DNA from 3 places in the Rhizobium sp. 007 genome. Region 2 is predicted to be linked to each of the others. Evidence: riboswitches for the same ligand, from Rfam matches in the RefSeq annotation. Region 2 holds a riboswitch; each other region holds the start of a gene.
What was found. A riboswitch is a leader RNA that binds a small molecule or an ion and turns the genes downstream of it on or off. The one in region 2 is predicted to bind cobalamin.
Positions count from the first base shown of each region.

Region 1 (9,219 bases), on a different replicon from region 2:
GTTGCGTTATCTCGTGACGCGCTACGACCCGCAGGATGGGCCACAGACGCAGATGGTCGCCTTCATGCGCTCAATGTTCCGCAATCACGTGCTCACAAATCCCATGCTGCGAAGCGTGGCGATTTCGGATGCTGCCATGACAAACCAGACCCTCTACGAGGTGGAGCGCAATCAGTTTACCCGCGCGACCTATGACCGCGCCATGGAGGCCATGAGCGCCGTAAATGGCGAAATCGCCGAGCTCATCCATAAGGCATGGGGGCGCAGATGACGGCGCACCGCTTGACAGCAACCAACCGTTCAACCGCCAGGAGGAGAAAGAATGGCACGTAAGAATATCCTCTCGGGCCTGATGGACGATTCCAAGAAGTTTACTGCCGTAAACAGCGAGCCCGTAAACGACCCCGATAAGCAGCAGATGAACTTCAAGGGAATTGGCGCGCTCGGTGCCGTTACCCGCAGTATCGATGCCCTTGCTGCAAGGGCTGACGCTGCGCGCGAAATCAAAGAAAGGCTCGCCCATGGCGAAACCGTGATTGATCTCGACACGGCACTCATCGAAGATTCCTTCGTCAGCGACCGTCTCGGGCACAATGATGAGCAGTTACAGGAATTGGTGGAAGCCATCCGCCTGCGAGGGCAGGATTCACCCATTCTTGTCCGCCCGCATCCGGAAAAGGATGGAAAGTTCCAGATCGCCTTCGGCCATCGCCGCGCGCGCGCTGCCAAGGAACTTGGGCGGCCGGTTCGCGCCGTCGTCAAGAAGCTTGCCGATCGTGATCATGTAATTGCCCAGGGACAGGAAAACTCCGCACGCGCGGATCTCTCCTTCATCGAACGGACGATGTTTGCCGACAAACTCGACAAGCTCGGCTTCGATCGGGAGACGATCATGGCAGCGCTCAACGCTGACAAGACGACCATCTCCAAGATGCTGTCGGTCACCCGGCGCATTCCGGCCGAGATTCTTTCGGCAATTGGCGCAGCACGCGCAACCGGCCGCGACCGTTGGCATGACCTTTCGGCGAAATTCGAAGAAGACAACGCTGCCGAGCGGGCGATGCTGTTTATCGAAACGCCAGCCTTTGAAGCTGCCGAGCCGGATGCCCGGTTCGACATGCTTGGCGCATTCCTCAGCAAGAAGCCGGCATCAGCCGTCCAGACCGCAACGCCGTCTTCGGCCGTGACCCAGTGGCAGCGCAGGGACGGCTCCGTCAAGGCGAAGATCAAGGATGACGGGAAGCAATTCACCATCGCGCTGAGGGCAGGGAAGGCGTCGGCCTTCGGCACCTATATCGCGGATAATCTCGATCGGCTCTACGAGGCGTTCGAGGATAGCAGGACGACAGGAAAGAACGGAGATCATTAGCAAAAGAAAAGGCCCCCGAACGTTGCCGTAGCGGAAGCCCTCTCTGATCTAGACACCCAGAGAATCACATTTCCGCACAACATAGTCAAGAGTCTCCGGCACCTATTTTCGGTGAGCTGATATCTTTTGCCTTGAAGAAGGCGAAGAAAATGGAAAGCGGAAGTGTGACGACGCCTTTTGGGCGGCGGCCGATGACACTTGGCATGCTCGCAAGTCAGGTCACCAGCCAAAAAATTGAGCCAGGCGCCTCAATCGATAAATGGAAAATCTATCGTGCGCTTTGTGAAGCCAAGCCTCTGCTCGATATATCCGACAGAGCGCTCACGGTATTGAACGCGCTTTTGAGCTTCTACCCGAAAGGCGAGCTTGCTGCAGATGACAGTCTTGTCGTCTTTCCCTCCAACACCCAGCTCTCACTTCGCTGCCATGGCATGGCCGAGCAAACGATCCGGCGGCATATGGCCGTCCTCGTCGCTGCCGGCCTCGTGATCCGCAAGGACAGCCCCAACGGAAAGCGCTACGCTCGCAAGAACCGCAATGGCGGGATCCACGAAGCTTTTGGCTTCTCACTCGCCCCTTTGCTTGCGCGCGCCTGCGAAATCGAACTCCTGGCCGCGAAAGTCTCTGCCGACCGCCTCTACATCCAAACGCTCAAGGAACGTCTCACGCTCACCCGCCGCGACATCTCAAAGCTTGTCCACGCAGCGATCAGTGAAGAGCTTCCCGGAGACTGGCAAGCGGTCAACACACGCTTTCACGATATCCTGAACCAATTGCCGCGCGCAGCTGGTGCCCATGCGGTTGCATCCACCTTGGATCTCCTCGACACATTGCGCGATGAAATCGTCAAGCGACTGGAAATACAAATTAAAACGGACAATCTGAGCGCCAATGACTCACAAAATGAGCGGCACATACAGATAACAGAATCCGAATCTAATCTTGATTCTGAAGCCGATGTTGAATCTGGAGCCCCTGAGTTGACTGCAGTAAACTCGCCAATGATCGATCCGGCAAACGACAGCGACGCTGAGCTCCCTCAACCACAGGCAAGAACCAACACCGTATCGACGATATTTCCGCTCTCCCTCGTCCTGCAGGCATGCCCGGAAGTGCGTAGCTATGGTCCTGCCGGAACTATCAGAACTTGGCAGGACCTCATTGCGGCAGGAGCTATCGTCAGTTCAATGCTTCATATCAGTCCCTCAGCATACAGGGACGCTTGCCGTGTCATGGGTCCGCAAGCTGCCTCAGCCGTGCTGGCCTGCATTTTCGAACGGTCGGGGACGATAAATTCAGCCGGCGGTTATTTGCGCGACCTCACGCGGCGCGCCCAACGCGGCGAGTTTGCGATCGGATCGATGTTGATGGCGCTTGCAAGGACACGGGAACATCATGACGCCCATCATTGAGTTGACTGCAGTAAACTCACACTTGACCGGCCCCAAAACGACAGCCCCGCAACCTTCGTCGGCCGACGCCGCATCCACGTTACTTCGGCTCTTCCTCGTTTGCCGGCACGCCCAACGGTGCGGGTTACGGCCCGGTCGGAACGATCAAAGCCTCGTAGGACATAATGCCCGCCGACGCGCTGATCGGCCAGACGCTGCAATCAGTACTTCAGATCCAACCATGCTGCTTCCTCGGATCTGCAATAGGCAAAGTGTACCCGCCTCCTTGATGCGGCAGGAGCGATCAACGGAGCCGACGGTGCGACCCTAAACGGCCTGAGGCAACTGATGGAGTTGCGATAGGATCGAAATTCGGAAGTCCGGCAGGGGTGGAGAAGCCGCAGGAGGCGCGTCACTCGTTCAAGCCCGAGAAATCAAGGCATCGCAAGGCCTGAAACAGGGGCCGCAGTGACCGAACGAAATGTCGTGATTGTTTCCGTTAGATGTTGAATAGTCTGTGATAACAAACTGTTAGAGATCGACTAAACTTGATCTGATCTCCCGGAAATCATGCTGCTATGGTACCTAAACGGGGCCTTATGGTCAAGGAAAGCATGTCGTCTAGCGCCGGAGATCGGCAAGATGCGACATCGAAGCATCCTTGCGGCAAAACCGGCGGGATGGACAGGTCGGCGCCAGCCTGGAAGCGGACATCGCTCCAGACGAGGGCCGTCCTTAACGGGTGAGATATTGGATGAAATGCCTGCCGTGAACCGCCGACTTCTCGATATGAGCCCGAACCCCGAATACATCCCGAACGAGCTCTTCGGTCAGAACCGCTTCGGGCGGCCCGGCAGCAACCACGCGGCCGCTATGCAGGACGGCCAGGCTATCGCAGAACATTGCCGCCAGATTGAGATCATGCAATGCGATAACGCTGGTGACCGGAAGCGTCGTGACGAGATCCAGCAGCTCCAACTGATGCTGGATGTCGAGATGATTGGTTGGTTCATCAAGCAGCAGTTCGGTCGGCGTCTGCGCAAGGGCGCGAGCGATGTGCGTGCGCTGACGCTCGCCACCTGACAGCGTGCGCCACAGCTGTAAAGCCTTGGCCGTCATGCCGACCTGTTCCAGTGCCGCATTGACGGCGTCTTCGTCCGTCCTATCCCAGGGGGAGAGCGCGCCTCGATGCGGTGTTCGCCCGAGGCGGACAACATCCTTCACCGAAAGGTCCGCATCGGTTGTCGCTTGCTGTTCGACCAGTGCGATACGCTGGGCAATCTCGCGACGCGCCAGCGTGCTGATATCGCTCTCGCCCAGTCTGATGACGCCGCTCTCAACCTGCCGCAGCCGGCAGATGAGACGCAGCAGGCTCGACTTGCCAGAGCCATTGGGTCCGAGCAGACCAAGCGTCTTGCCGGGCGCAACATCAAGGCTGACGCCATCGACGATCATTGTGCCGCCGGCGCACCAGGCGACGTTGCGCATCGATATGCTCATACCGGCCTCCTTGCCTTGTAGAGGATGAGGGCGAAGACAGGCGCGCCGAAAAGTGCCGTGACCACGCCAATTGGAAGCACCTGCTGCGGGATGATCGTGCGCGAGACGATATCGGCAAGTACCATGAAGATCGCCCCGATCAACGCTGTTGCCGGCAGTAACCGCTCGTGAGCCGGACCGACCAGAAAGCGCGCCGCGTGCGGAATGACAAGACCAACGAAGCCGATCGAACCGACGATGCTGACGACGGCAGCGGTCATCACCGCCGTCAGTCCAAGAAGGGTAAGACGCACGCGCCGTACCGGTACGCCGAGCGCTGCGGCAGAGTCCGTACCGAAGGCAAAGGCATCCAGCACACGTGCGTGAAGCATGCAGATGACAAAGCCGCCGCCGGCAATGGGGGTGACGAGCAAAACATCCGTCCAGCGCACGCCGCTGAGGCTCCCGAGCAACCAAAACATGATACCCCTTGCCTGCTCGGCATTGGCCGAGGTCGTGACGATGTAGGACGTCAACGCATTGAAGAGCTGCGAACCAGCAACGCCTGCCAGGATGATCCGATCGGCGCCGCCGCCTGCGCCTGCGGCCAAAAGGGAGACGAGACCGAAGGCTGCCACCGCACCGAAAAAAGCACCGGTGGAAAGCGTCAGCACGCCGGACCCGATGCCGAGGATCATGATGGCGACCGTGCCGGTCGAGGCGCCCGCCGAAATGCCAAGCACATAAGGTTCGGCAAGCGGATTGCGAAGCAGGGCCTGCAGCATGGCGCCCGTCATCGCAAGAGCCGCGCCGGAACTTGCAGAGACCAGGGCGCGGCTCAGTCGATAGTCCCAGATGATACCCTCATGGATCGGCTTGATTGCGAAGGAGGCGCCGAACATTCGGTTGGCAATAGCTTGCGCAATCGTCCGCAGCGGTATGACGATTTCGCCGATCGACACGGCGAGGCCTATCGCCAATGTCAGTGCAGCCATTGAAAGCAGGGATAAGGCGGCAAAGCCGCCCCATCCGTTACGTTGCCCGGCGTCTTTGCTCACTTCGCCAGTCCAAACTGCCGTATGGCTGCTGCAAGCCTCTCGATGCCGTCGACAAGGCGGATCGATGGGCTCATTGCCTGCGAGTCCATGACGACCACCTGCTTCTTTTCCACAGCGCTGATCCTGCTTGCCACAGGATCGGTGTTCAGAAACGTAAGCTTGATGGCCGGATCGTCGGCAACGTAGCGGCGACGATCCATCCCGGCGATGACGATGATTGCGGGATTGAGGCCGGCGACCGTTTCCCAGCCGACCAACGGCCATTCCTCGTTCGTGGCAATCACGTTCTTTGCCCCAAGGGCCTGCATGATATAGGCGGGCGCGCCGTTGCGGCCGGCCATGAAGGCTTCCCCGTCGACTTCCTTGCTGGAGAACCAGAATACGACCGGGATATCCCTTACCCTTGCCCCGGCAACGGATGCAATCGCCTTATCCTCACGTTCCTTCAGCCTTGCGACTAATGCCTCGCCGCGGTCCTGAACGTTAAAGATCGCGGCAAGTTCGGCGATCTCCTGATAGATGACCTCGGTCTTCAGCATTTCCTTGCGGACACCATCACCACCCGTCGTATTATCCTTGGCGGCGCAATCGGCCGGCGCGACATAGGTGTTGATGCCAAGCTTCGAAAACTGATCGTAGGTTCCAACCGAGCCGTTCGGGCCGACATGCCACTCGAACTCGGCAGCAACCAGGTCGGGGCCGGTTCCGACCACCGCCTCGAAGCTCGGATCATTGTCGGCGAGCCGCTTGATTTTGCTGTCTTCCGCGTCGAATTGTTTGAGCACTGGGCTGAACCAGACAGCCGTGCCCGTGATGCGATCCGCAAGGCCGAGCGACAGCAGGATTTCGGTCATCGCCTGGCCGATCGATACCACCTTGTCCGGCACTCTATCGAAGGTGATGGATCGGCCGCAATTGGCAATTGTCAGGGGGTAGGTGGTCGAAGCGGCAAAAGCAGGTGCAGAAATCGCTGAGGTTGCCAATACCGCGAAGGCAAGGCGCAGAATGAACCGCCGAAGTTTTGGATCGGATGACATGGAAACACTCATAGGGAATTGAGGATGCGTCGGCACGGCGGCCTGATCGCTCCGATGTTGATGGGAAACGCGCAAGGTGGCCGCCGCCATACGGGCGGGCGAGCCGTCCGGCACGACGGGCTTACCTGCAGCGACTATGGTTTATTGAAAAGAGCGATCCGTTCCGTCTCACGCGGAAGGGGTCTGCGCCGATTAGGGGCGGCAAAAGAAATCATCTCGTCTCCTGTTCCGGGCAACCCCGCCCGTTCAATTGGATCTCTCTTTGACGGCAGGTCTCCTGGCTCGCGGATATACACCGGACCATCTGCCTTCCCGTGAGAACGAGCTCACAGTGGCATGGCGCTTGGCGCCACGAGGATGATCGGCAATCCGCTTACAGTTGCGGGGGCAGCCACGGTCTTGGTCCCTTTTGGGTCGTCCGCACCGTGTTCCCTATTAATCCCCTCGGAGTCTACTTCGGGGAACCGTCGCGCTCAGTTATGCCGAGCGCAACAGTCACGTCAAGCCGTGGAGACAAGAGCGATCAATGGACGGCGCCTGATCCCCCGACGGCGACGATGCCGAAAGGCAGTCCCTCAACTGGAAGGGTTCGAACCTCTTTCATGGTCTCAATATCGATCATCCGCACAACGCTATGGCGAGGATCGGTGATGGCAATCTGATCGCCTGCAACTGCGAGCCGGGGGCGCGGATCGCGCCAGTGACCATCCTTGCTGTAAGGCTCGGTGACGCTTGCCGACGTCATGATCTGACCGCTTAGAATGTCGATAAGATGCAGTTGCCCGTCTTCGGTCAGTACATAGGCATTCTTGACCCGAGTAGGATCGAGCGCGAAATCGATACGGCGGGTCGGCAGGTCGACCAAGCGATACGGTTCGGTGCCGTCTGGGTCGATCAGGGCAATCTTGTCCTCGCCGTAGTTGCCCAGGAAAAATTGCATCACCTTACTGCCGAGCAAGGTCGTCACTTTTCCCTTCGGCAGCTTGTCGCCATATTCCAGCATTTTAAGTTGCACGGTCTGCTCCTTGCCAGGACGGGCAATCAGGACACCTTCCTCGCAGCCGAAGGCAACGAGCTTTGCCGAGAAGGCTTCTCCGTGCAGCGCCGTGCAGGGCGTGACGTCGCCGACCTGTCTTCCGTTTGCGCTTAGAACACGTAAACCCAGACGTGGCGGCAGTTCATCCGGTTTGGTTTCCGCCTTGGTATCGGGAACCGAGACCAGCATATTCCGCCCCATGGGCACGGCGACACCATGGTGAGGTGCCGTCGCGTCTATGAGCTTTTCGGATGCTGCGCCTTCCAGAAGACCTTCTTCGGAAACGAGCTTGGCTTTGCCTTCCCGATCGTAAAACAATACCACGTCGTCGCCATGCATGACGGCGTGGACCGGCCGTTTCCCGTCGAGTGTGGCTTGCAGCAGCAAAGGTGCGGATGTTTCCAGATCGCGATGCTCGCCATGGTCGGAAAGCGTCACGCCGGTTTTGATCACCTGGACGGTATTAGCTTCTGATTGAACGGCAAAAACAGTCTGGCCGGAATGACTGGCGGCCAGCGCCGCATAACCCTTTAGCCCAAACTCGCCGATCTGCTCACCGGTCTTGACGTCGAATGAACGAACCATGGGAGCCGTGTGGTCGGCGATGAACAGGCGCCATGTCTGCTTTTCCTCTTGAGCGGAGGCCGGATTCACCAAGAGGCTTGCTGCAAACGCTCCGGCCATCGTCAATCTGGGTATCATAGGAAATCCCTTTTCTGATATGTAATAACATTACATTCTCTAGCGGAGTTCCAGAAACATGTCCAGGCCGTCGGGGCCGAAGGCGATGTAGCGCTCGAGCTGCCCCCCACAAGCCTGCTGCGACCTATGTCCGACGCCGGCCGCGCGTTGGCTCGGCTCGACGAGCGCATCGCCCGCTCGCCAGTCGGGCAGGGTTTTGTCGAACGCTCGCATTTCGCCGACGCCTGCGCCTCGCTTTGGATCGACGGCGAGCTGGTTCATCTGGAAGACCTGGTGCTGCATGATGCCAGTCATGACATCCGCACGCCGACCCATGAACTGACCATCGCCCGCGACGTTCTGAAAACCCGCCGGCGGATTGCGGCCCAGCCGCATGGTTGGGCGCTTCAGTCCCGAGGGACTGCGAAACCTGCGCGGCCAGGGTCACATCGTCGCCGACGGCGGTGCCAGCGAAACAATTACCGTCGAAGGTGCTGCCGTGGCCGATGGCGAGCCGATACCCGCTGATGAGGCAGTGAACGGAGGAGGGGAGCGGAGCGATGCTTCTGATCCGCTCGCCACAGAGCTGGCGGCGATCGACGCGGTGCTCGCTCGCTCCGAGGCGGCGCTCACACAGGCTAGTGCGCCCAGCCGCGCCGGCGGCCGCGAAAAGGATCCATTCGCTTATGATCTGGATTGGGACGAGGACGAACGGCTCGGCGAATGGCGAGCCGTCCTGCGCGAGCTCGACAGTTCTCCACGCGTGCTGCAGGCGATTGTCGCCCTCGATGCCTGGAATGGTTTGGAGGTCCTGCAGCATGCGCCTTGGCTCGGCCGGCCGCGGGCAGCGTCATTGCTACGTCAGGCCGGCCTGACGACTGGAGGGCATCTGGCCGCGATCAATCTCGGCCTGAAATCCATTCCGGTCGATCGCCGCCGGCATCGCGACCGCGAAACCCCTTTGCTGGCGCTGCTCGCCGCCATCATCGCCGCGGCCGAGCTTGACCTCAATGAACACGATCGGCTGACGCTTGCCCGGCAGTCGATGGAGCGGAGGCTCACCGGACGGCGGACGTCGTCAAAACTGCCGCAGCTGATCGAGCTGGTGATGTCGAGGCCGCTCCTGTCAACCGGCATGGTCGCAAAGGCGATCGACGTCACGCCGCAA
Region 1 covers NZ_CP064188.1:1,169-10,387, forward strand. The annotation lists gene repA (plasmid partitioning protein RepA) at 1-271, shown strand, start outside; gene repB (plasmid partitioning protein RepB) at 323-1,369, shown strand; gene repC (plasmid replication protein RepC) at 1,519-2,781, shown strand; gene ISN39_RS21010 (ABC transporter ATP-binding protein) at 3,496-4,260, opposite strand; gene ISN39_RS21015 (iron ABC transporter permease) at 4,257-5,234, opposite strand; gene ISN39_RS36500 (ABC transporter substrate-binding protein) at 5,294-6,334, opposite strand; cobalamin riboswitch at 6,584-6,818, opposite strand; gene ISN39_RS21020 (metallochaperone AztD) at 6,858-8,054, opposite strand; partial or broken gene ISN39_RS21025 (RHE_PE00001 family protein) at 8,199-9,219, shown strand, end outside.
Region 1: it holds a riboswitch for cobalamin, as region 2 does, so the genes downstream of both, ISN39_RS36500 (ABC transporter substrate-binding protein) here and bluB (5,6-dimethylbenzimidazole synthase) in region 2, are expected to answer to the same signal.

Region 2 (10,393 bases):
GAAAGCCGGATTGTCGTCCAGACGGAAAAGCTGATCGAGGCGCCGAATTTTTCGCCCGATGGCGCCTATATGCTGTTGAATGGCGACGGGTTGCTTTACCGGCTGCGGCCGGACGGCTCCGGCGGCCTCCAGCAGGTCGATACGGATTTTGCGACGCAGTGCAATAACGATCACGGCATTTCGCCGGACGGGACACAAATCGTCATTTCGGACAAGACGGAATTCGGCAAGTCGGCGATCTATATTCTGCCGGCGGCTGGCGGGACGCCGCGGCTGATTACCGACAATCTGCCCTCCTATTGGCACGGCTGGTCGCCGAACGGGAAGGAGCTCGCCTATTGCGGCATTCGCGACGACGTCTTCGACATTTATACGATTTCCGTCGATGGTGGCCCCGAAAAGCGGCTGACGCATGGCGAGGGGCGAAACGACGGGCCGGATTATTCGGCCGACGGGAAATGGATCTACTTCAACTCCAGCCGCACCGGTCTCATGCAGATCTGGCGCATCCATCCGGATCGAACCGGCCTGGAGCAGGTGACGCACGACAATTACGGCAACTGGTTTGCGCATCCTTCACCGAAGAACGACAAGGTGCTGATCCTTTCTTACGATCCGGAGGTCTTCGATCATCCGCGCGACCTTGATGTGCGGCTGCGGCTGATGGACATAGACGGCGACAACCTGACTACGCTGTTCGAGCTCTTCGGTGGGCAGGGCACGATCAATGTACCCTGCTGGTCACCGGATGGTGACGAATTTGCCTATGTGCGTTACTTCCCGGAGACTTGAACGAGGCGCCGACTCAGGAGATAGAGACTGCCGTCAGGTGCCTGCATCCAGCAGGAGAATCGGGAATCCGGTGAAGGACCGGAACGTGCCCAACGCTGTGAGGCTGACGCTTGCTGCAACAATGGCCACTGGCATCTGCCGGGAAGGCCGCAGAAAGCGGGTGACGCCAAGTCAGAAGACCGGCCTGGCAAGATAGACCGAACCGCGCGGACGGCGGCGAGGTTTTGACGCTTCCCGCGCTGCGGTGCGGGTGCTCAAGCATTGTTGGGGATTTAACGATGCAACTTGATCCTTTCGCCCGCGCGCTGGTGCCGGCCGGCGAGTTCTCCGAACACGACCGGGCCTCGGTCTATAGAGCCATCGAAACGCGCCGCGACGTGCGCGACCAGTTTCTGCCCGATCCTCTGCCCGACGATCTGGTGTCGCGGCTGCTTGGGGCAGCGCATGCCGCGCCGTCGGTCGGTTTCATGCAGCCCTGGAATTTCATCGTGATCCGCGATCCGAAGGTGCGCCAGGCCGCGTGGCAGGCGTTTTCGCGCGCCAACAAGGAAGCGGCCGAGATGTTTGAAGAGGAGCGGCGGGATATGTACAGAAGCCTGAAGCTCGAAGGCATCCGCAAGGCACCGCTCAGCATCTGCGTCACCTGCGATCCGGACAGGGCAGGGCCGGTGGTCATCGGCCGCACCCACAATCCGCGTACGGATGTCTATTCGACCGTCTGCGCCGTGCAGAACCTGTGGCTTGCGGCCCGGGCCGAAGGCGTCGGGGTCGGCTGGGTCAGCATCTTCCACGATGCGGATATTCGGGAACTGCTCGGCATTCCGGAGCGGATCGAGATCGTCGCCTGGCTTTGCCTCGGTTATGTCGATCAGCTTTACACCGCGCCGGAACTGGCCGTGAAAGGCTGGCGACAGCGCTTGCCGCTGGAAGAACTGGTCTTCTCCGACCGATGGGGAAGCCAGTAGCGCCGCGTCAGTTCTGCTGCGGCTGCGGTCCGGGCGTTGCGGGGTTCTTGAGATCGATCGCGCCCTGATCGCCGGCGAGAAACTGCGGACCGACCTGGCGGACTTTGCTGTTCGCCGGGTCATAAGGGCGGTCCGGCACCTGCGGCTGCGGGGCAGGCGTGGATGCGGCGCCCGATGGCGGCTTCGTCTTGATACTGGTGATCGAGCCTTTCCTCGGCGGTTCGCTGATCGCCTGATTCTTGCGCATGTTCTCGTAGTAGGCAGAGAGATTGCAGAAACAGGAGGACTTTTGGCCGGGCGCGCGGTTCTTGTAGGCAAAGGCATTCTGCATGGCGCTGTAGGGCGCACCGGTCGAGGCCGAGATCATGTTTGCGGCTTCGGTATTCGAGATGTCTTGATAGAAAAGCTCCGTCTCGATACCGGGGCACATTTTCGAACACGTCGCTGCGTCGCGGTTGAAATCGATCGATGTTGCATTCGTGGTGATCGGGAAGAAGCCGCCGTCGCAGGTGCGCACGCACATGGTGCTGACATGCGACATGAGCTCGCCGCGCGGCACGCCATATTGCATGTCGCCGTGTTCGCCTTCTCCAAGCGGAATGAAGGTATCGCTCCGCATCGCCTGTTCTTCGGGACTTGGTGCCGGCGCATAGGCCTGCGGATCCGGCGCATAGTCGAGCTCGTCGTTGCAGCCGTTGTCTTCGAGCGCCGCCATCAGCTCGCGGCGCGCGCGATAATCGGCGCCGCCCTGATTGCGCAGTTCGTTGCGCCGCTCCTGCAGGTATCGAATGTTGTCGACCATGCGCGCCTCGGACTGCTGCAGCTCGCTGCAATAATCCGCATTCTCGCCGCCGATCACGACCATGCTGTCCATCGAGCAGCCGTAGCCGCGAAGGTCGTTGCGGACTTTACGAAGCTCGAGATTCTGCTCGGCGATCGCGCTCGCATATTGGCGGACTTCGGGGCCGTTGCCGATGACATGGGGCAGATCGGCGATGCGGCCGCGCAGGTCGTCGCAGATCGCATGCGTCTGCGCGGCAGCAGGCGCGGCCAAGGCAAGCAGGATCGCAAGGGTCAGGTTTCGGCGTTTCACGGCATCATCCCGCAGCAAGGTCAGGCCAGAGCACGGCGTGACATTCGCCGCATCCCGGCTTTCTAACCTGCTTCCGTTAACAAGCTGGCGACGCAATTGTAACGCATTTTCGCATTTTGCGACAACTTACGCCGGCTGAGAAGCCTCGACGACGGCAAGCGCGGCCATGTTGACCACGCCGCGCGAGGTGACCGAAGTCGACAGGATATGCGCAGGCTGTGCGGTCCCCAGCAGAATCGGGCCGACATGGAGCGCATCCATCATGGTGCGGACGAGGCCGAGCGAGATGTTGGCGGCATCGAGGTTCGGGAAAAGCAATAGGTTGGCTTCGCCGGCAAGCGAACTATCCGGCATGGCGCGCTTGCGCAGCGCTTCCGACAGTGCAGAACCGGCTTGCATTTCACCATCGACCTCCAGATCGGGTGCTTGTTCGCGCACGAGCTGCAGGGCATCGCGCATCTTGCGTGCGCTCTCGGAGTTTCGGGAGCCGAAATTCGAATGGCAGATCAGCGCGGCCTTCGGCGTAATGCCGAAGCGGCGAACCTCCTGGGCCGCGAGAACGGCGATCTCGGCGATTTCCTCATGTGTCGGATTGTAGTTCACGAAGGTATCGGCGAAGAAGACCGGCCCTTTCTGGGTGATCAATAGGCTGAGACCGGCGAAGGTGCAGGCACCTGGCCGCTTGCCGATGATTTGGCCGACGTCTTTCAGGTGGCGGTCGAAGCGGCCTTCCACGCCGCAGATGAGGGCATCCGCCTCGCCGCGCTTCACCGACAAGGCGCCGATAACCGTGTTGTTGGTGCGCACGATCGTGCGGGCGGCTTCCGGATTGATGCCGGCGCGGCCGACGAGGGCGAAGTAGTCTTCGACATAGTCGCGGTAGCGCGGGTCGTCTTCGGGATTCACCACGGCGAAATCGATGTTCGGGCGAATGCGGATGCCGAACCGCTTGAGGCGAGCCTCGATGACCGAGGGGCGGCCGATCAGAATCGGCTCGCCGGTCTTTTCCTCCAGCAGAACCTGAGCCGCGCGCAGGACGCGCTCGTCTTCTCCCTCCGCGAAGATGACGCGTTTCTTCTCAGAAAGCTTGGCGCTGGTAAAGATCGGCTTCATGACGAAGCCCGAACGCCAAACGAAGCGGTTCAACTGATCGAGATAGGCGTCGAAATCGGCAATCGGCCGCGACGCGACGCCCGTCTCGGCGGCGGCCTTGGCGACAGCCGGGGCGATGCGCAGGATGAGACGCGGATCGAAGGGCGAAGGAATGAGGTAATTCGGACCGAAGACAGGCGTCTCGCCGGAATAGGCGCGGGCCGCGACGTCCGACACTTCCTCGCGGGCAAGCCCCGCGATGGCCTTGACGGCCGCCATCTTCATTTCTTCGTTGATGGCGGTGGCGCCGCAATCGAGCGCGCCGCGGAAGATATAGGGGAAGCAGAGGACGTTGTTCACCTGGTTCGGGAAGTCCGAGCGGCCGGTGCAGATCATTGCGTCCGGGCGGGCGGCCCGCGCGAGGTCTGGCATGATTTCAGGGGTCGGATTGGCGAGAGCCATGATGAGCGGCTTGTCCGCCATCTGTGACAGGAGGTCGGGCTTCAGGACACCGGCAGCCGAAAGGCCAAGGAAAACATCGGCGCCGCCGATATTGTCGGCGAGCGTACGCATCTTACTTTTCTGTGCATAGACAGCCTTCCATTCGTCCATCAGTTCGGTGCGGCCTTCATAGACGAGGCCTTCGATATCGTGGACCCAGATGTTTTCGCGCTTCGCGCCGAGCGTCACCAGGAGGTTGAGGCAGGCGAGTGCTGCGGCACCCGCGCCGGAGGCGACGATCTTCACATCCTCGATCTTCTTGCCGGCAAGTTCCAGTCCGTTAAGGATCGCGGCGGCGACGATGATGGCCGTGCCGTGCTGGTCGTCATGGAAGACCGGGATCTTCATCTTCCCGCGAAGCTGGCGCTCGACCTCGAAGCATTCCGGCGCCTTGATGTCCTCGAGATTGATGCCGCCGAACGTCGGCTCGAGCGAGGCGATGGTGGAGACCATCTGGTCGACGGTGGGGGCCTCGATTTCGACGTCGAAGACGTCGATGCCTGCAAACTTCTTGAAGAGAACGGCCTTGCCTTCCATGACGGGCTTGGAGGCGAGCGGGCCGATGTTGCCGAGGCCGAGAACCGCTGTGCCGTTGGAGATGACGGCGACGAGATTGGCGCGCGAGGTATAATCGGCGGCCGTCTCCGGATTGTCACGGATCGCAAGGCAAGGTGCTGCGACGCCGGGCGAATAGGCGAGTGCCAGGTCGCGCTGGTTGCCGAGCGGCTTGATCGCCTGGATTTCAAGTTTGCCGGGACGGGGATAACGATGGAAGAAAAGCGCCTGTTCGTCGAGGTTTCCGCCTGTCTCGTTCTTCTCCGTCTTGGATTTTTCCTGATGATCCATTGCCGTCTCCGCTGCCGCACTCACATCTTTTGAAGACTTCTCCATACATCAATCGGCTGGAAGGGACAGTCAGAAATTCGCATCCGGGCGGAAAACTCGTGAGCGCTGCGATGCGCCAATTCGCGCATCTGTCATCTTCCTGAAACACGAGTCTGATTTTGGAAGGCGAGATGAACGATAGGACGCAGGCAAGATGCTTGTGAAAGACAATATGGATACTCGACACTTCCGTACTCTGTTCATTTCCGATGTGCATCTCGGCTCGAAGGCGGCGAAGGCGGACTTCCTCCTCGATTTTCTCCGCTACCACGACGCCGATACGATATTCCTCGTCGGCGACATCGTCGACGGCTGGCGACTGAAGCGCAGCTGGTACTGGCCGCAGGTCTGCAACGACGTCGTGCAGAAGCTGCTGCGCAAGGCCCGCAAGGGCACGCGGGTCGTCTATATCCCGGGCAATCACGACGAATTCCTGCGCGACTTCCCCGGCATGCATTTCGGCGGTATCGAAGTCGCCGAGCGCATGATGCATGACGGCGCGGACGGCAAGAAATACCTGATCCTGCATGGAGACGAGTTCGACGTCGTCGTCCGCAATGCCCGCCTGCTCGCCTATCTCGGGGACTGGGCCTATGACACGGCGATCAAGATCAACGTCGTGCTGGCCGCGATCCGCCGCCGCATGGGCATGCCCTATTGGTCTTTCTCCGCCTGGGCCAAGCTGCAGGTGAAGCATGCCGTCAATTTCATCGGCGAGTTCCAGCGCGTCGTGGCCGACGAAGCCCGAAAGCATGGCGCCGACGGCGTCATCTGCGGCCACATCCACCATGCCGTGATCGAGGACATGGACGGCGTGCGCTATATCAACACCGGCGACTGGGTGGAGAGCTGTACGGCGATCGCCGAGCATGAGGACGGCACGTTCGAGCTCATCACCTGGAGCACGTTAGCCGACGCTCAAGCCATCCCGCTGGCGATCGAGCACCGCGACAGCGAACTCGAGCCGCAGGCCGCCTGAATTTCTGTTGTGAATACTGAAGCGATATAGGACGGTGCCGAGTGCGATGCAGCGAGCTGGCTCGTGGCGTCGACTATCGCGGGCCTAGTTCCAGCCGCATGAGAATTTCATCATAATAAGTCTCGCCCACCTTTAGAGCTTCGATTTCGACGGCCCATTCTTCAAAGCCTACGGATTTGTAAAGCCGGATGGCCGGAACGTTGGACGACACGACGCTGAGCCGGAGCGAGCGTAAAATCGTGCCAACTTCGTCGATGGCAGCACTCAGCAGTAAGCGTGAGAGTCCTGTGCCCCGTGCCGTTTGGCGGACGTACATTCCCCAGATCGATCCAATATGTTGCGTCTTGATGCCTTTGGATTTCGACACACCGATCGTTCCGGCAAGCATTCCGTCATCGAAGAGCCCTCCGATGACAAGACCGTTCTCGAGCCTGTCAGCGAATTGGGCCCCCGATTGACTCTGCTCTTCTACCCATGACGCGCCAAATGCCTCTGGATGGTTCGCGAGAGCCTCCAGGCGAATTTCCCTAAAAGAGGACGCATCATTCCGGTCGAGGCGGCGAATCTTATATGGGCACACAGGTATATCCCCTTCTTTTTCTTGGAAGGGCGACCGAACCACCTAACGGTAACGGCCGCATGACGCTTGGCTCAAAATCCACGACACTCTGCGCGGGCCCCAAACGTTAGCGACTTTTAGTTACGATGGATTGTGAGCGAAGGGGACAAGCTTTTTCTTGAAACGTTTCAGAAAGGCTATTTCTGGCCATAGTCGCCCTTGGGTTGATGTGCTAGGCAAGGTCTAGTTTCCTGCAGGTCCACCGATGATTCCCGCCCAGAATGCCCCGACAGGCGAGGGGGCGCCGCCGCGCTTCCGGCTGCTCAGCGCCCTGTCCTATTGCGCTCCGCTGACTGTCAACGGTGTCGTTCTTCCCTTCTTTCCCGTCTGGCTCGCGTTCCACGAATTCTCCGATCATGAAATCGGCATCATCCTGGCGGTGCCGATGGTGGTGCGCGTCCTCGTTGCGCCGATCATCGCCATGTACGCCGACCGAATGAAGGAGCGCGCCGACGTGTTGTTGTGGTCCGGCGGACTGTCGCTGCTGACGGCGGTCGCGCTCTGCTGGACGACAAGTTTCTGGCCGGTCCTGATCGTTTTCAGCATGCAGGGGGCGACCTTTGCGCCCTATCTGCCGGTCGTCGAATCGATCGTCATTTCCGGCGTTCGCCGATGGGGACTCGACTACGGATCGATGCGCGTCTGGGGCTCGATCGCCTTCATCGCATCGACCCTGATCGGCGGCGAGATGATCGGCTATTCGGGTGGCTCGATGGTGCTGCCGGTGATGATTTTCGGTTTCGTCACGACGATACTGATGGCGATCTACTGTCCGCGCATCGGGCCGACGCGCCGGCGCGGCACGCCGGTCGACATACCGGCTGCCACCGGCAGTTCGCTGCGGCAGCCGCACCTGCTGGTGCTGCTTTGGGGCGTGGCGATCCAGCAGTCCAGCCACGCGCTTCTTTATGCCTTCGCCTCGATTTACTGGCATCACCTCGGTTTTTCGGGAACGGAGGTCGGTATTCTCTGGAGTGCGGGCGTCGCTTCCGAAGTCATGGTGTTCTTCGTCTCGAAGCATTTGAACCGCCGCTTCAACGCCTGGACGCTCATCCGCATCGGCTGCGCGGTCTGCATCTGCCGCTGGATCCTGTTTCCGATGCACTGGGGCTTCGTTGGCTTTTTCGTGCTGCAGTGTTTCCATTCCTGCAGCTTCGCCTTCGTGCATACCGGCGTGCAGAGGCGGATCGTGGCAACGGTACAGGAGACGCAGGAATCGTCGGCCCAGGGCGCCTATTTCTTCTATAACGGCATGTTCATGGGGCTGATGACGCTCGCCTCCGGCTACATCTATGCCTGGCTCGGCCTCGCAAGCTTCTACGTCATGGCACTCGTCGCGGTGCTGGGAATGTCTCTGGTCTTCGTCGCCTACTACCTTCAGCCCCAAAGGCTGGCCTCGGGCGGCCAGACAAGGGAAGCGGTGTAGCGCAGGCCGCATTCCCGGTCGCGGGCAAGAAGCAGCGCACCGTCGAGATCGACGAATTCCGCGTCCTGCGCCAAGAGCACGGCGGGCGCCATTGCGAGCGATGTGCCCACCATGCAGCCGAGCATGATCTGGAAGCCGAGGCGCTGAGCCTCCCGTTTCATGACGAGTGCCTCCGTCAGGCCGCCGGTCTTATCGAGCTTGATGTTGATCGCGTCGTAGCGGTCGCGCAGGCTCGCAAGATCGCCGGTATGATGGACGCTCTCGTCGGCACAGACGAGGACCGGGCGCGCGATGCCGGCAAGCATTTCGTCCCGGCCGGCGGGCAGGGGCTGCTCGATGAGGGCGATATTCATCTCGGCGGCGATGCGCAAGTGATGTTCCAGCGTTTCCTCGGGCCAGCCCTCGTTGGCATCGAGGATGATGGTGCTGTCAGGCGCGGCTTCGCGCACGGCGCGTATGCGGCTTTCATCGTTGCCGGTGCCGACCTTGACCTTGAGTAGCGCCCTTGCAGAATATTCGCGCGCTTGCGCTGTCATGACCTCCGGTTCGCCGAGCGAGATGGTGTAAGCGGTCGTGAGCGGCTTTGCGGTCGCAAGCCCAATGCGTTCGGCAACGCTCTTTCCGCCGAGCTTGGCTTCGAGGTCCCATATCGCGCAATCGACGGCATTCCTCGCTGCGCCGGGCGGCAATGCCGAAAGCAGCTCTTCGCCTGAAATGCCTTGCTCGATCAGCGGTCGGGCGGCCTCGATCTGCGCGGCGACGCTTTCCATCGTTTCGCCATAGCGTCGGTAGGGGACGCATTCGCCCCAGCCGCGCCTGCCGTTTTCCGTCAGAATGCAGGTGATGACGTCCGCCGATGTCTTTGCACCGCGCGAGATCGTGAAAATGCCCGCAATGGGGAAGGAATTCATCTGGATTTCGAGCGAGCGTGGCATAATTGCAATCCTGCGAGCATGGAAATTCTATGTGTCTTCGGTATATTGACGCGCCGGGCGTGAGCGATTTGTTCGCGAGTCGGCAATGTCGCCGCAAGCCTTGAAAGACACAAGCATTTTGAAGCCCGACACCCGCAACGCCGCCTCACTGCACGTGGACGACCAAGCCGATGGTGGAGGACGCCGCGTTCATCTCGAAGGCAATTGGCGCAGCGCGAACATCCACCTCGTCCTCCACGACTTCGAGAAGATTGCCCGTGCTAAAGGTGGTCTGACGCTCGACCTGTCGGGCGTCACGGATATCGACACGGCCGGTGTCTGGCTGCTTTGCCGGCTCAAGCTGCAGGAAGAGGCGGCCGGGCGGCACGTTCGTTTTGAAGGCACCAATCCACACATCGACGAGATGATCGAGGAATTCTCCGAGAAGCCGGAGGAGGACGCGACTGAGGCTGCGATGAAAAGCGGCATTGCCGAGCGCATCTTCGCGCCGGTCGGCAAGATGACCATGGACCTCTGGAATGACCTCACGGCCGCGATGTATATCCTGGGCTCGGCGGTGCGCGGTGCGCAGATGAAGTTCGGGCGCGGCAGCGGCGTTTCTCCGGCCTCGATCGTCAACCAGATCGATCACATGGGCGTGCGCGCCGTTCCGATCATCCTTTTGATGTCGTTCCTGATCGGCGCCATCATCGCGCAGCAGGGGGCCTTCCAGCTCCGCTATTTCGGGGCCGAAGTCTTTGTCGTCGACCTCGTCGGCATCCTGCAGCTCCGCGAAATCGGCGTGCTCCTGACGGCGATTATGATCGCCGGCCGTTCGGGCAGCGCGATCACGGCCGAAATCGGCTCGATGAAGATGCGTGAGGAGGTCGACGCGCTGAAGGTCATGGGCCTCAATCCGGTGGGTGTGCTGATCTTCCCGCGGCTTGTGGCACTGACGGTGGCGCTGCCGCTTCTGACGGTGCTGGCGAACTTCGCCTCGCTGTTCGGCGCGGCCGCGGTCGCCTGGGCCTATTCCGGCATCACCTTCGCGACCTTCCTGTCGCGCCTGCACGAGGCGATCACGCTGTCGACGGTGCTCTCCGGCATGATCAAGGCGCCGTTCATGG
Region 2 covers NZ_CP064187.1:1,790,822-1,801,214, reverse strand. The annotation lists gene ISN39_RS09105 (PD40 domain-containing protein) at 1-792, shown strand, start outside; cobalamin riboswitch at 811-995, shown strand; gene bluB (5,6-dimethylbenzimidazole synthase) at 1,071-1,757, shown strand; gene ISN39_RS09095 (DUF2865 domain-containing protein) at 1,765-2,850, opposite strand; gene ISN39_RS09090 (NADP-dependent malic enzyme) at 2,977-5,289, opposite strand; gene ISN39_RS09085 (UDP-2,3-diacylglucosamine diphosphatase) at 5,501-6,307, shown strand; gene ISN39_RS09080 (GNAT family N-acetyltransferase) at 6,381-6,887, opposite strand; gene ISN39_RS09075 (MFS transporter) at 7,132-8,352, shown strand; gene dgcA (N-acetyl-D-Glu racemase DgcA) at 8,304-9,287, opposite strand; gene ISN39_RS09065 (MlaE family lipid ABC transporter permease subunit) at 9,388-10,393, shown strand, end outside.

Region 3 (10,393 bases), 140 kb from region 2:
CGGTCATCCATTGCGTTGCTGCCATGGCCCGGCAGTCGTTTGACTAGAATATGCCGTCAGCCTAGGAGCGATAGCCTACGCGAGGCTGGAATTGCTCAAAGAGCGGCCTTCACCTTTTCCGCGACGTCAGCCGGCATCCACCGTGTCCAGAGTTCGGGGTAGTTGCGCAGAAAATAGAGCGCGGCGTTCTCGCTGCTTTCCCGGTTTTCGTCCTGCCACGCCAGAATGTCGTTTATGGTGTTGTTGTCCCAGGTGCGGGAGCGCAAGTAGGCGAGTTCCGGACTGGCACGGTCGGCAAAGGCCTTGGTGACGACGGTAAAGGCCTGGGAGACGGGATAGGCGTTAAGCTGCGGACGCGCGCAGCCTTCGACCGAGGTGCAGGCCAGCCATTCCGCCTTATCGTGGCTGACACCCATACTGAGCCGTGTCATGTCGTATTTGCCGAGGATCGCCGTTGGTGCCCAGTAATAGCCGAGCCAGCCAACTTTGGCGTCGAAGGCTGCGCCGATCGAATCGTCCAGGCTTTGCGGGCTTTCGCTGTCGATCAGCTCGAAACCGGCCTTCTCGCCGTTCAAGGCCCTGAAGAGATTGGCTGTCGAAATCCGGCAGCTCCAGCCCGGCGGACAATTGTGGACGGCGCCCTTGGCGGCATTTTTCGGCGCGGGGAAGAGGTCTGGCCGTTTCAGGGCATCCTGTACGGAGCGGATGTCGGGATTTGCATCGGCGATGAATTTCGGGATCCACCAGCCTTCGATTGCGCCATCCGACAAAATCTCGGAGGCCTGGATCAGGCGCCCGCTCTTCACTGCCGCCTCGAGTTGAGTCCTGACGGACGCGGTCCAGAGTTCCGGTGCGATATCGGGTTCGCCCTTCTGATCCATCGAAGCAAAAGTGGGCACGGTATCGCCGGCCACGGTCCTGACATTGCATCCATAGCCGTTTTTGAGAATGAAGCTGTCGAAATTGGCGGCAATCGCCGCCGAGGCCCAACTCATCTCCGCGATCGAAACATTACCGCAATCAGCCTGCGCGGCGCGGCCGCCGGCGACGAGACATACGGCAATAAACAGCCAAGCCAGGATGATCTTCATCGCTCGTTCCCCGATTTTTGATGCTGACATGCAGCTTTTGGATGTAATACTAACCGCCCAATGCGTTCGTTCAATGAATGCATGCAGCAGTTTGGCCGTCGCAATTTCAGGTGCCATGCGTTTTTTTGCATCGCGATCGCCGGCCTGGGACATTCCGATTACATCCCAGCCTACGCCTTTGACATGGCAATTGAAATCCGCTTGCGGCCGAATTTTTTTGAGCTAAACGACTGATTTGAATGAGCTAATATTCCCACTGATCCACGAGCGAAAGTCTGCATCGAGCTTGACCTCAATGAACTGCATGCGGATCGAGAATCGGTAAAATGTCAAAAAAGGTCAAAATCCACCATTGCTGAGTTCCGCAATAACACTCCGGTAAGAATGTCACGCTATCAGTTGAACCACGGCGGGGGACAACCGCCGCTTTCTCCGGATCAGGTAGTGCGTCCCGGAGAATACGAGTTTCGCCGTGTATTGGCGAATACGCCAGAGTTTTCGGCAGACCGCGCGGCGCCCGCCAGCCCGCGCGGTTTTCGCATTTCGGACAGACGATTGACCGCGGATCGTACCGCGTTGTAGGCCTCATCGCATGACCAAGGCGATCATGTTGCAGGGAACCGGCTCGGATGTCGGCAAGACGGTGCTCGTTGCCGGGCTTTGCCGGCTTGCGGCCAATCGCGGCCTCAAGGTGAAGCCTTTCAAGCCGCAGAATATGTCGAACAACGCGGCTGTTGCCGATGACGGCGGGGAGATCGGCCGGGCGCAGTGGCTGCAGTCGCTTGCGGCGCGCACGTCCTCGTCGATACACATGAACCCGGTTCTCCTCAAGCCGCAATCCGAAAACGGCAGCCAGATCATCGTGCAGGGCAAGGTCTTCGGGCAGGCGAAGGCCCGTGACTACCAGAGGTTAAAGCCGCTGCTTCTTGAACATGTCCTGCAGAGTTTTACGATCGTCTCGGAAGGCGCCGATCTCGTCATCGTTGAGGGCGCGGGCTCGCCGGCCGAAATCAACCTGCGTCCCGGCGATATCGCCAATATGGGCTTTGCCACCCGCGCCAAGGTGCCAGTCGTGCTCGTGGGCGATATCGATCGTGGCGGCGTGATCGCCTCTCTTGCCGGCACGCACGCGATCCTTTCGGATGACGACCGGGCGATGATTTCCGGTTATATCATCAACAAGTTCCGCGGCGATGTTTCGCTCTTCGATGAAGGCAACGCAGCGATCAATCGCTTCACCGGATGGCCGTGTTTCGGCGTGGTGCCCTGGCTGAAGGCCGCCGCCCGCTTGCCGGCGGAGGACTCCGTCGTGCTGGAGCGCCTCGCCAGGGGCGCCTCCGGTGCGTTGAAGATCGCCGTACCGGTTCTGCCGCGCATCGCCAATTTCGACGATCTCGATCCTCTGCGTGCCGAGCCCGATGTCGAGCTCGTCTTCGTGAAGCCGGGAGACCGGCTGCCGGGCGATGCAGCGCTGGTGATCCTGCCCGGGTCGAAATCGACGATTGCCGACCTCCGTGATCTGCGCGCTGCCGGCTGGGACCGCGATCTGGAGACGCACATCCGGCGTGGCGGGCGCGTCATAGGCATCTGCGGCGGGTATCAGATGCTCGGGCGCACGGTTCGCGATCCGCTCGGCATCGAGGGGGCGAGCACTGTGACACCGGGTCTTGGATTGCTTGATGTCGAGACCGAAATGGCGCCGGAAAAGACCGTGCGGAACAGCCTGGCGGTCTCGGCCGAACACGGCGTTCCGCTTGCCGGCTACCAGATCCATTTGGGCGTCACGACCGGGCCGGACTGCGCCAGGCCATCAGCGGTGATCGACGGTGTGGCCGATGGCGCGGTATCTGCTGGCGGCCGGATCATGGGCACCTATCTGCACGGCCTTTTCGGCAGCGATGCCTATCGCGGCAAGCTTCTCGAGAGCTTCGGCCTATCCGGCGAACGGCGGAGCTACCGTCAAAGCGTCGACCAGGCGCTCGACGAGGTCGCGGACGAACTCGAAATCCATCTCGACAAAGGCTGGCTGGCCGGGCTTCTCGGCTAGATTTCGCCGGAGACCTCGCGGCGCCTGCGGTCGAGCTCTTCGCTGTAGCGGCGCAGCGTATAGCTTTCGCTGAGCTGGCCGACGACGCGGCGCTCGATCAGATTGTTGAGCACGGCGAGTGCTTCGCTCTCCGTCTTGTCAAAGATCGCCGCCGCCTGCTTTGCGTTCATCTGCGGCTGCAGGAAGTCGTTCCGGTAGCGGATGAAATCCTTCAGATCCTTGCCCTCGTCGTCGGTGGCAACCGGGCTCGCGTAGATTTCCGGAACGAGCACGATGCCGGCATATTTGTCGGAGTCGTCGACGAGGATGACGCGCTGCCTCGATCCGATCGGGAAGGCCTTCTTGAAATCATCAATCGTGATGCTGACCTTCGCCGTTTTCACGTCCGAGCGCATCAGCTTGTCGACCGTCAGATTGCGGATCCAGCCGACATCATGGGCGCTGCGGATGCTTTCGCCACGAAGATGAAAACGCCATGTCGCGAAGGAGTAGCCGAACGTGTTGCGCACGACGAGCGACGAGGTGATGACGGCCGCAAGTACCAGCGCGGTGATCGGAAAGTCCCCGGTTATCTCGAGCGCCAGGAACGTCATCGTCAGCGGCCCTCCGATGACCGCAACGGCGAGCGAACTCATGCCGACCACGGCATAGATCACGGGCGTCAGCGTCGCATGGGCGAAATAGGGGGCAGCATAGGCGAAAAGCTTGCCGAGCAGAGCGCCCATGAAGAGTGAGGCGAAGAAGAGGCCGCCCCTGAAGCCGGAACCGATGGAGATCGCCGATGCGAAGGATTTCAGCAGGAGAAGACCGACCAGGACCGGGATGGCAACATCACGGCCAAGGTTCAGATGCAGCGCGCCATGGCCCGCCGAAAGCACCTGCGGCGTAATCATCGCCAGAAGGCCGACGACGATGCCGCCGAGCGCCGGGCGAAGCGGCGTCGGAACCGAACTCTTGCGCGCCAGCTCCTCGATGAAGGCTACGCCCTGCATGATCAGGATGCCGACGCCGGCGCTGAAGGCGCCAAGCAACAGGGCAGGGATATAATCAGCCGGAACCACCGTGCCGAACTCCCCGACATCGATCATGAAATCGCTTCCCGCCAGCAGGCGCGCGACGAGCGTCGAGACGAGCGCGGAAACGACGACCGGCGTCAGCGACACGATCGTGTAGGTGCCGATGATGAGCTCGAATGCATAGAAGGCGCCTGTCAGTGGTGCGTTGAAGGCCGCGGCGATCGCACCGGCGGCGCCGCAGCCGACAAGGACGCGCAGATCTGCACGGCGGAGCTGCAGCTTCAGTCCGAGCTTGGAGGCGATACCCGCCGCGAGCTGGACATAGCCCGCCTCGAGGCCGACGGAGGCGCCGAAGCCGTTCGAAACCAGATTCTGCACGGCGACGATGATGCTATCCGTCAGCGACAGCCGTCCGCCATGCAAAGCGTTCGCTTCGATGGGATCGACCATGGGCTTCTTGCGGGTTCTCGCGAGGATGAAAAACAGAAGGCCGAGCAGCATCCCGCCGCAGACCGGCGCCATCAGAAGCAGGAATTTGTCGTTTGTCTGCGATGAACTCAGCCGTTCGATGTCGCTGATGCCGAAGATCAAGCGATGCAGCTCGCGCGAGAGGAGGCTCATGCCGGTGACAGCCAGGCCCGACGTCACGCCGACGGCGATCCCGGCGAAGACCATGCCCATTTCACTGCGGCGGGCAAGCGCACGAAGCCGCCCGGCGTCGAGCAGGCGGTAGAGCCGGTAGAGGCGCGGGAAATTCAATTTCGTGAGCATATGCAAAGAACTAGGTGGCGGCCAACAGCGTCAAGGGCGAGAGGGGCGCTTGCTCCCGAAATGTGGCGAAAGCCCGGCGCGAAAGGCACCGCGAATTGGAAGCTGTTCGCCGCCGGTTTCATTTGGGTGCCCGCAATTGACTTCGGAAGGCGGCTTGCCTAACGATGAATTACTTACGGATGGTTCCGGGACGGCAGATGCCGTTCCGGATGAAAAGGGAATGTGAAGGGACGGACCCAAGCCGGGCGTCTTCATCACAGCCGACCCCGCGACTGTAGAGCGGTCAGGGTCTTCCGTCCGGCGTTCAGGCCATTTCACGGCTCCTTTCGCATGTTGCGGATCAGGTGAAGTGGCTGGGGCGCCGGAAAAGCCACTGGAAATGCATTGTGATCAGCCGGGGCAGGACGCCTCTATTTCTACGAATCGTCCGCCTTTTCACGAGAATGCAGCCGGGAAGGCGAGGAAGATCCACTGGCGCGATCAGGGGCGACCTTAGATGGTCGCCCCGGTCGGCCGACACCCGCGAGCCAGGAGACCTGCCATGCGTGCCGGGCGAAGAGCCCATTCTGGGCATTGTTCCCCGCTGCCAGCACGGAGGTTGTCATGGCTGAACGATGGAATTCCATGCCGCATTTTGTGGCGTCTTTGCGGGACACCGCACTTTCGACTTCCCGCATTCCTGTCCTCGGGTTTAACCCGAGGATTGTCACAAGAAACCCGCCACGGCGCGTCCGCGCCGTAAATGAAACAGCCATCTCGAGGGTGTCTTCCGCGCCCAAGGACTTGGGGGCACTGGATTCCTGTGACAAGCACAGGAATGAGGGTTGGCTGCGCCATACCTCGGCAGAGCCGTTTCTTACGCCGCAGGCCTCCAGATGACTCATCCCACATGCGGCACCGCCTTCGTCCTCGGCGGCGCGCGTTCCGGCAAATCCCGTTTTGCTGAGCAGCTGATTGCCGATAGCGGGCTTGAGCGCCACTACGTTGCGACGGGCCGGGCCTGGGACGAGGAGATGCGTCAGCGGATCGAGAGCCACAAAACCGATCGCGGCCCACTCTGGACGACGCAGGAGGAGCCGCTGGAGCTCGTCCCCCGTCTTTCCATTATCGACCGCGAGGACCGGGCGATCCTCGTCGATTGTCTGACGCTCTGGGTCACCAATCTGATCATGGAGGAGCGCGACATGGCAGCGGAATTCGCAGCACTTGCCGCTTGGTTGCCGAAGGCAAGAGCGCGGCTCGTCATCGTTTCCAATGAAGTCGGCCTCGGCATCGTGCCGGAAAACCGCATGGCCCGGGATTTCCGCGACCATGCCGGACGGCTGCACCAGATGATAGCGGCGGAAGCCGCGGAAGTGTATTTCATCGCGGCCGGTTTGCCGCTGAAAATGAAGGGTTGAACCTATGAGCCAGCAGAAGATCCCCGCAACCGTCATCACCGGATTCCTCGGCGCCGGCAAGACGACGATGATCCGCAACCTGCTTTCCAACACTGGCGGCAAGAAGATCGCGCTGATCATCAACGAGTTCGGCGATCTCGGCGTCGATGGCGATGTATTGAAGGGCTGCGGCGCGGAAAACTGCACTGAGGACGATATCATCGAATTGACCAACGGCTGCATCTGCTGCACCGTTGCCGACGATTTCATTCCGACGATGACGAAGCTTCTCGAGCGCGCCCAGCGTCCGGATCACATCGTCATCGAAACCTCCGGCCTTGCCCTGCCGCAGCCGCTCGTTGCCGCCTTCAACTGGCCGGATATCCGCAGCGAAGTGACCGTCGATGGCGTCATCACCGTCGTCGACAGCGCGGCCGTCGCGGCCGGCCGTTTTGCCGACGATCACGATGCGGTGGATGCGCGCCGCGCAGACGACGCCTCGCTCGATCATGAAAGCCCGATCGAAGAACTCTTCGAGGACCAACTGACCTGCGCCGACCTCATCGTGCTCAACAAGACCGATCTCCTTGACGGCGAAGGGCTCAGCCGCGTGCGCCACGAAGTGGCCTCCCGCATCGCCCGCAAGCCGGCGATGATCGAGGCGAGGAACGGCGAGGTTCCGACAAGCGTGCTGCTCGGCCTCGGCATCGGTACTGAAGAGGACATCGGCAACCGCAAGTCTCATCACGAGCTGGAGCATGAGGACGGCACGCCGCACGATCACGACGAGTTCGACAGCTTCGTGGTCGACCTTGGCCCGATCGACGATCCGGCAGGCTTCACCGAGAAGCTGAAAGGCGTGATTGCCGAGCACGATGTTCTGCGCCTGAAGGGCTTTGCCGATGTCGCGGGCAAGCAGATGCGGTTGCAGGTCCAGGCCGTCGGCAGCCGTATCGACCAGTATTTCGACCGCGCTTGGGCGCCGGGCGAAGCGCGCGGCACACGGCTTGTGGTGATCGGATTGCACGAGATGGATCAGAATACCGTCCGCAAGGCCATCCAGGCACTCGTCTAAGGCTCGGCCATGCATCTGCTTCTTGCCCAGAGAGGAACGATCAGCGACGGCGACGAGGCGATCGACCTCGGCCAATCGCCCGCCGATATCCTGTTTTTGTCTGCGGCGGATACGGAGCTTGCGGCGATCGCCGCGGCTCACGCGCAAGGCGGAAGGCCTTTCACGCTCCGGCTCGCCAGCCTGATGAGCCTCAAGCACCCAATGTCCGTCGATGCCTATGTCGAGCGCACGGCGAGGTGCGCAAAGCTGATCATCGTCCGGGCGCTTGGGGGCGCGAGCTACTTCCACTACGCGCTGGAGGCGCTGCATGCCTGCGCGGCGCGGCATGGTGCGATGATTGCGGTGCTGCCTGGGGATTCGAAGCCGGATGCCGGATTGACGCCATTTTCGAACGTGCCGCTCAACGATCTCAACGCGCTCTGGGCTTATCTGATCGAAGGCGGCGACGGGAATTCGCGAAGCTTTCTCGATTACGCGACGGCGATGCTCTCCGGCGATGAGAAGCCGGGCGCGGCTGCGCCGCTGATGAAGGCGGGTATCTGGTGGCCGGGTCGAGGTGTGATTGGGGTTGAGGAGTGGAAAGTTGTTTCCGCGTGCGGTATCCCAAACTCGAAGGAAGAGGCCGGATTCAAACCCACCGTCGCCATCAGCTTCTACCGCGCGCTCGTGCAAAGCGGCGAAACGGCCCCCGTCGAAGCGCTCATCGAAGCGCTGGCGGCGGAAGGCCTGCGCCCTCTGCCGATCTTCGCCTATAGCCTCAAGGATCCGCTGTCGACCGGCATTCTCGAGCGCATCTTTGCAGAAGCGCCGCCCGAGGTGGTGATCAACACCACCGGCTTTGCCGTGTCTGCGCCCGGCGCCGATCGCGCGCCGAGCGTGCTTGAAACAAACGGCGCCGTCGTTCTCCAGGCGATTTTCTCCGCCACATCCAAGGAGGCGTGGGCCTCGTCATCGCAAGGCCTTTCCGCCCGCGATCTCGGCATGAACGTCGCGCTACCGGAGGTCGATGGCCGCGTGCTGGCGCGGGCCGTTTCGTTCAAGTCTGCCGCCCGTTACGACGCGGCCGTCGAGGCCAATATCGTCGCCAGCGAGCCGGATACCGATCGCATGCGTTATACGGCGAAACTCGCCGCCAACTGGGCGCGCCTCCGAAACAGGCAGCTTGCGGGGCGGCGCATCGCGCTGGTGCTTGCAAACTACCCAAACCGTGACGGACGCCTCGGCAACGGCGTCGGCCTCGATACGCCAGCCAGCACGATCGAGGTGCTGAAGGCGATGCGGGATGCGGGTTACGCTGTTTCCGGTTTCCCGGCTGATGGCGATGCGCTGATGCGGCACCTCGCCGAGGGGCCGACCAATTCCGGACACGATGGCAAGGTGATCCGCGAGACGCTTTGCTTGAATGGGTACAAAGCGTTCTTCGCATCTCTTCCGAAAAAGATTCAAGACGAGATTGCCGCCCGCTGGGGGGACCCGGCGTCCGATCCCTATTTCAAAGACGGCAGTTTCGCCCTGCCTTTCACCCGCTTCGGAAATCTCCTCATCGGCATCCAGCCTGCACGCGGCTACAACATCGATCCGAAGGAAAGCTACCATTCACCGGACCTCGTGCCGCCGCATGGCTATCTCGCCTTCTATGCCTTCCTCCGCGAGGAATTCGGCGCCGATGCCGTGATCCATATGGGCAAGCACGGCAATCTGGAATGGCTGCCGGGCAAGGCGCTGGCGCTGTCTCCGGAATGTTATCCGGAAGCGATCCTCGGCCCGCTGCCACATCTCTATCCCTTCATCATCAACGACCCGGGCGAAGGCACGCAGGCCAAGCGGCGCTCGAGTGCCGTGATCATCGATCACCTCACGCCGCCGTTGACGCGGGCCGAGAGCTATGGCCCGTTGAAGGACCTGGAAGCGCTGGTCGACGAGTATTACGAGGCCTCCGGCGGCGACCCGCGGCGCATTCGGCTGCTCGCCAAGCAGATCCTTGATCTCGTCGCCGATATTGGTCTCGACCGGGATGCGGGGATCGCCAAAGGCGAGAGCGGGGACGAGGCGCTCAAGAAGCTCGACGCCTATCTTTGCGATCTGAAGGAAATGCAGATTCGCGATGGCCTGCATGTGTTCGGTGTTGCGCCGCAGGGCCGGTTACTGACTGATCTCACGGTGGCACTGGCCCGCGTTCCGCGCAGTTTGGGCGAGCGGGGCGATGCCAGCCTGCACCGGGCGATTGCGGCAGATGCGTTTTTTGGGTTCCCTCTTTTCCTGCGCGGGGAGACGATGTCCGCCAGGACAGATGAGGGGGTAAGCGACAAAAGGAGCGAACGAGCAGGCGCCAGCCAGGCCGAACATTCCGCCCCCTGCGTCTCGTCCGACCCTTCGGGCCACCTTCTCTCCGTTGGGGGACAGTCGCTAGCCTTCGACCCCCTCGATTGCGATATGTCGGCGCCCTGGCTCGGTCCGCGGCCCTCGCTGTTGGTAGAGACCTGCAATACCCCCTGGCGCACCAACGGCGACACCGTCGAGCGCATCGAATTGCTTGCCGCAGAACTGGTCGCCGGTGAAATTCCATGCCCGCCAGACTGGCCGGCAACCCAATCGGTTCTCACCGAGATCGAAACCCGCCTGAAGCCTTCCATCCTCGCCTGCGGCAAGGCTGAAATCGCGGGCCTTCTTCGCGGTCTCGACGGCCGCTTCGTCGCTCCCGGTCCTTCCGGCGCGCCGACGCGCGGGCGGCCGGACGTGCTTCCGACAGGGCGGAATTTCTACTCAGTCGATAGCCGCGCCGTTCCGACGCCTGCAGCCTTCGAACTTGGCAAAAAATCCGCCGAATTGCTCGTCCGGCGCTACGTTCAAGACCATGGCGACTGGCCGGTCTCGTTCGGGCTGACGGCCTGGGGCACATCGAACATGCGCACCGGCGGCGACGATATCGCGCAAGCGCTGGCGCTGATCGGCGTCAAGCCGGTCTGGGACATGACCTCGCGGCGCGTCACCGGCTACGAGATCATTCCGCCTGC
Region 3 covers NZ_CP064187.1:1,932,542-1,942,934, reverse strand. The annotation lists gene ISN39_RS09815 (glycine betaine ABC transporter substrate-binding protein) at 96-1,091, opposite strand; gene ISN39_RS09810 (cobyric acid synthase) at 1,684-3,138, shown strand; gene ISN39_RS09805 (chloride channel protein) at 3,135-4,925, opposite strand; cobalamin riboswitch at 5,089-5,484, shown strand; gene cobU (bifunctional adenosylcobinamide kinase/adenosylcobinamide-phosphate guanylyltransferase) at 5,801-6,325, shown strand; gene cobW (cobalamin biosynthesis protein CobW) at 6,330-7,379, shown strand; gene cobN (cobaltochelatase subunit CobN) at 7,389-10,393, shown strand, end outside.
Region 3: it holds a riboswitch for cobalamin, as region 2 does, so the genes downstream of both, cobU (bifunctional adenosylcobinamide kinase/adenosylcobinamide-phosphate guanylyltransferase) here and bluB (5,6-dimethylbenzimidazole synthase) in region 2, are expected to answer to the same signal.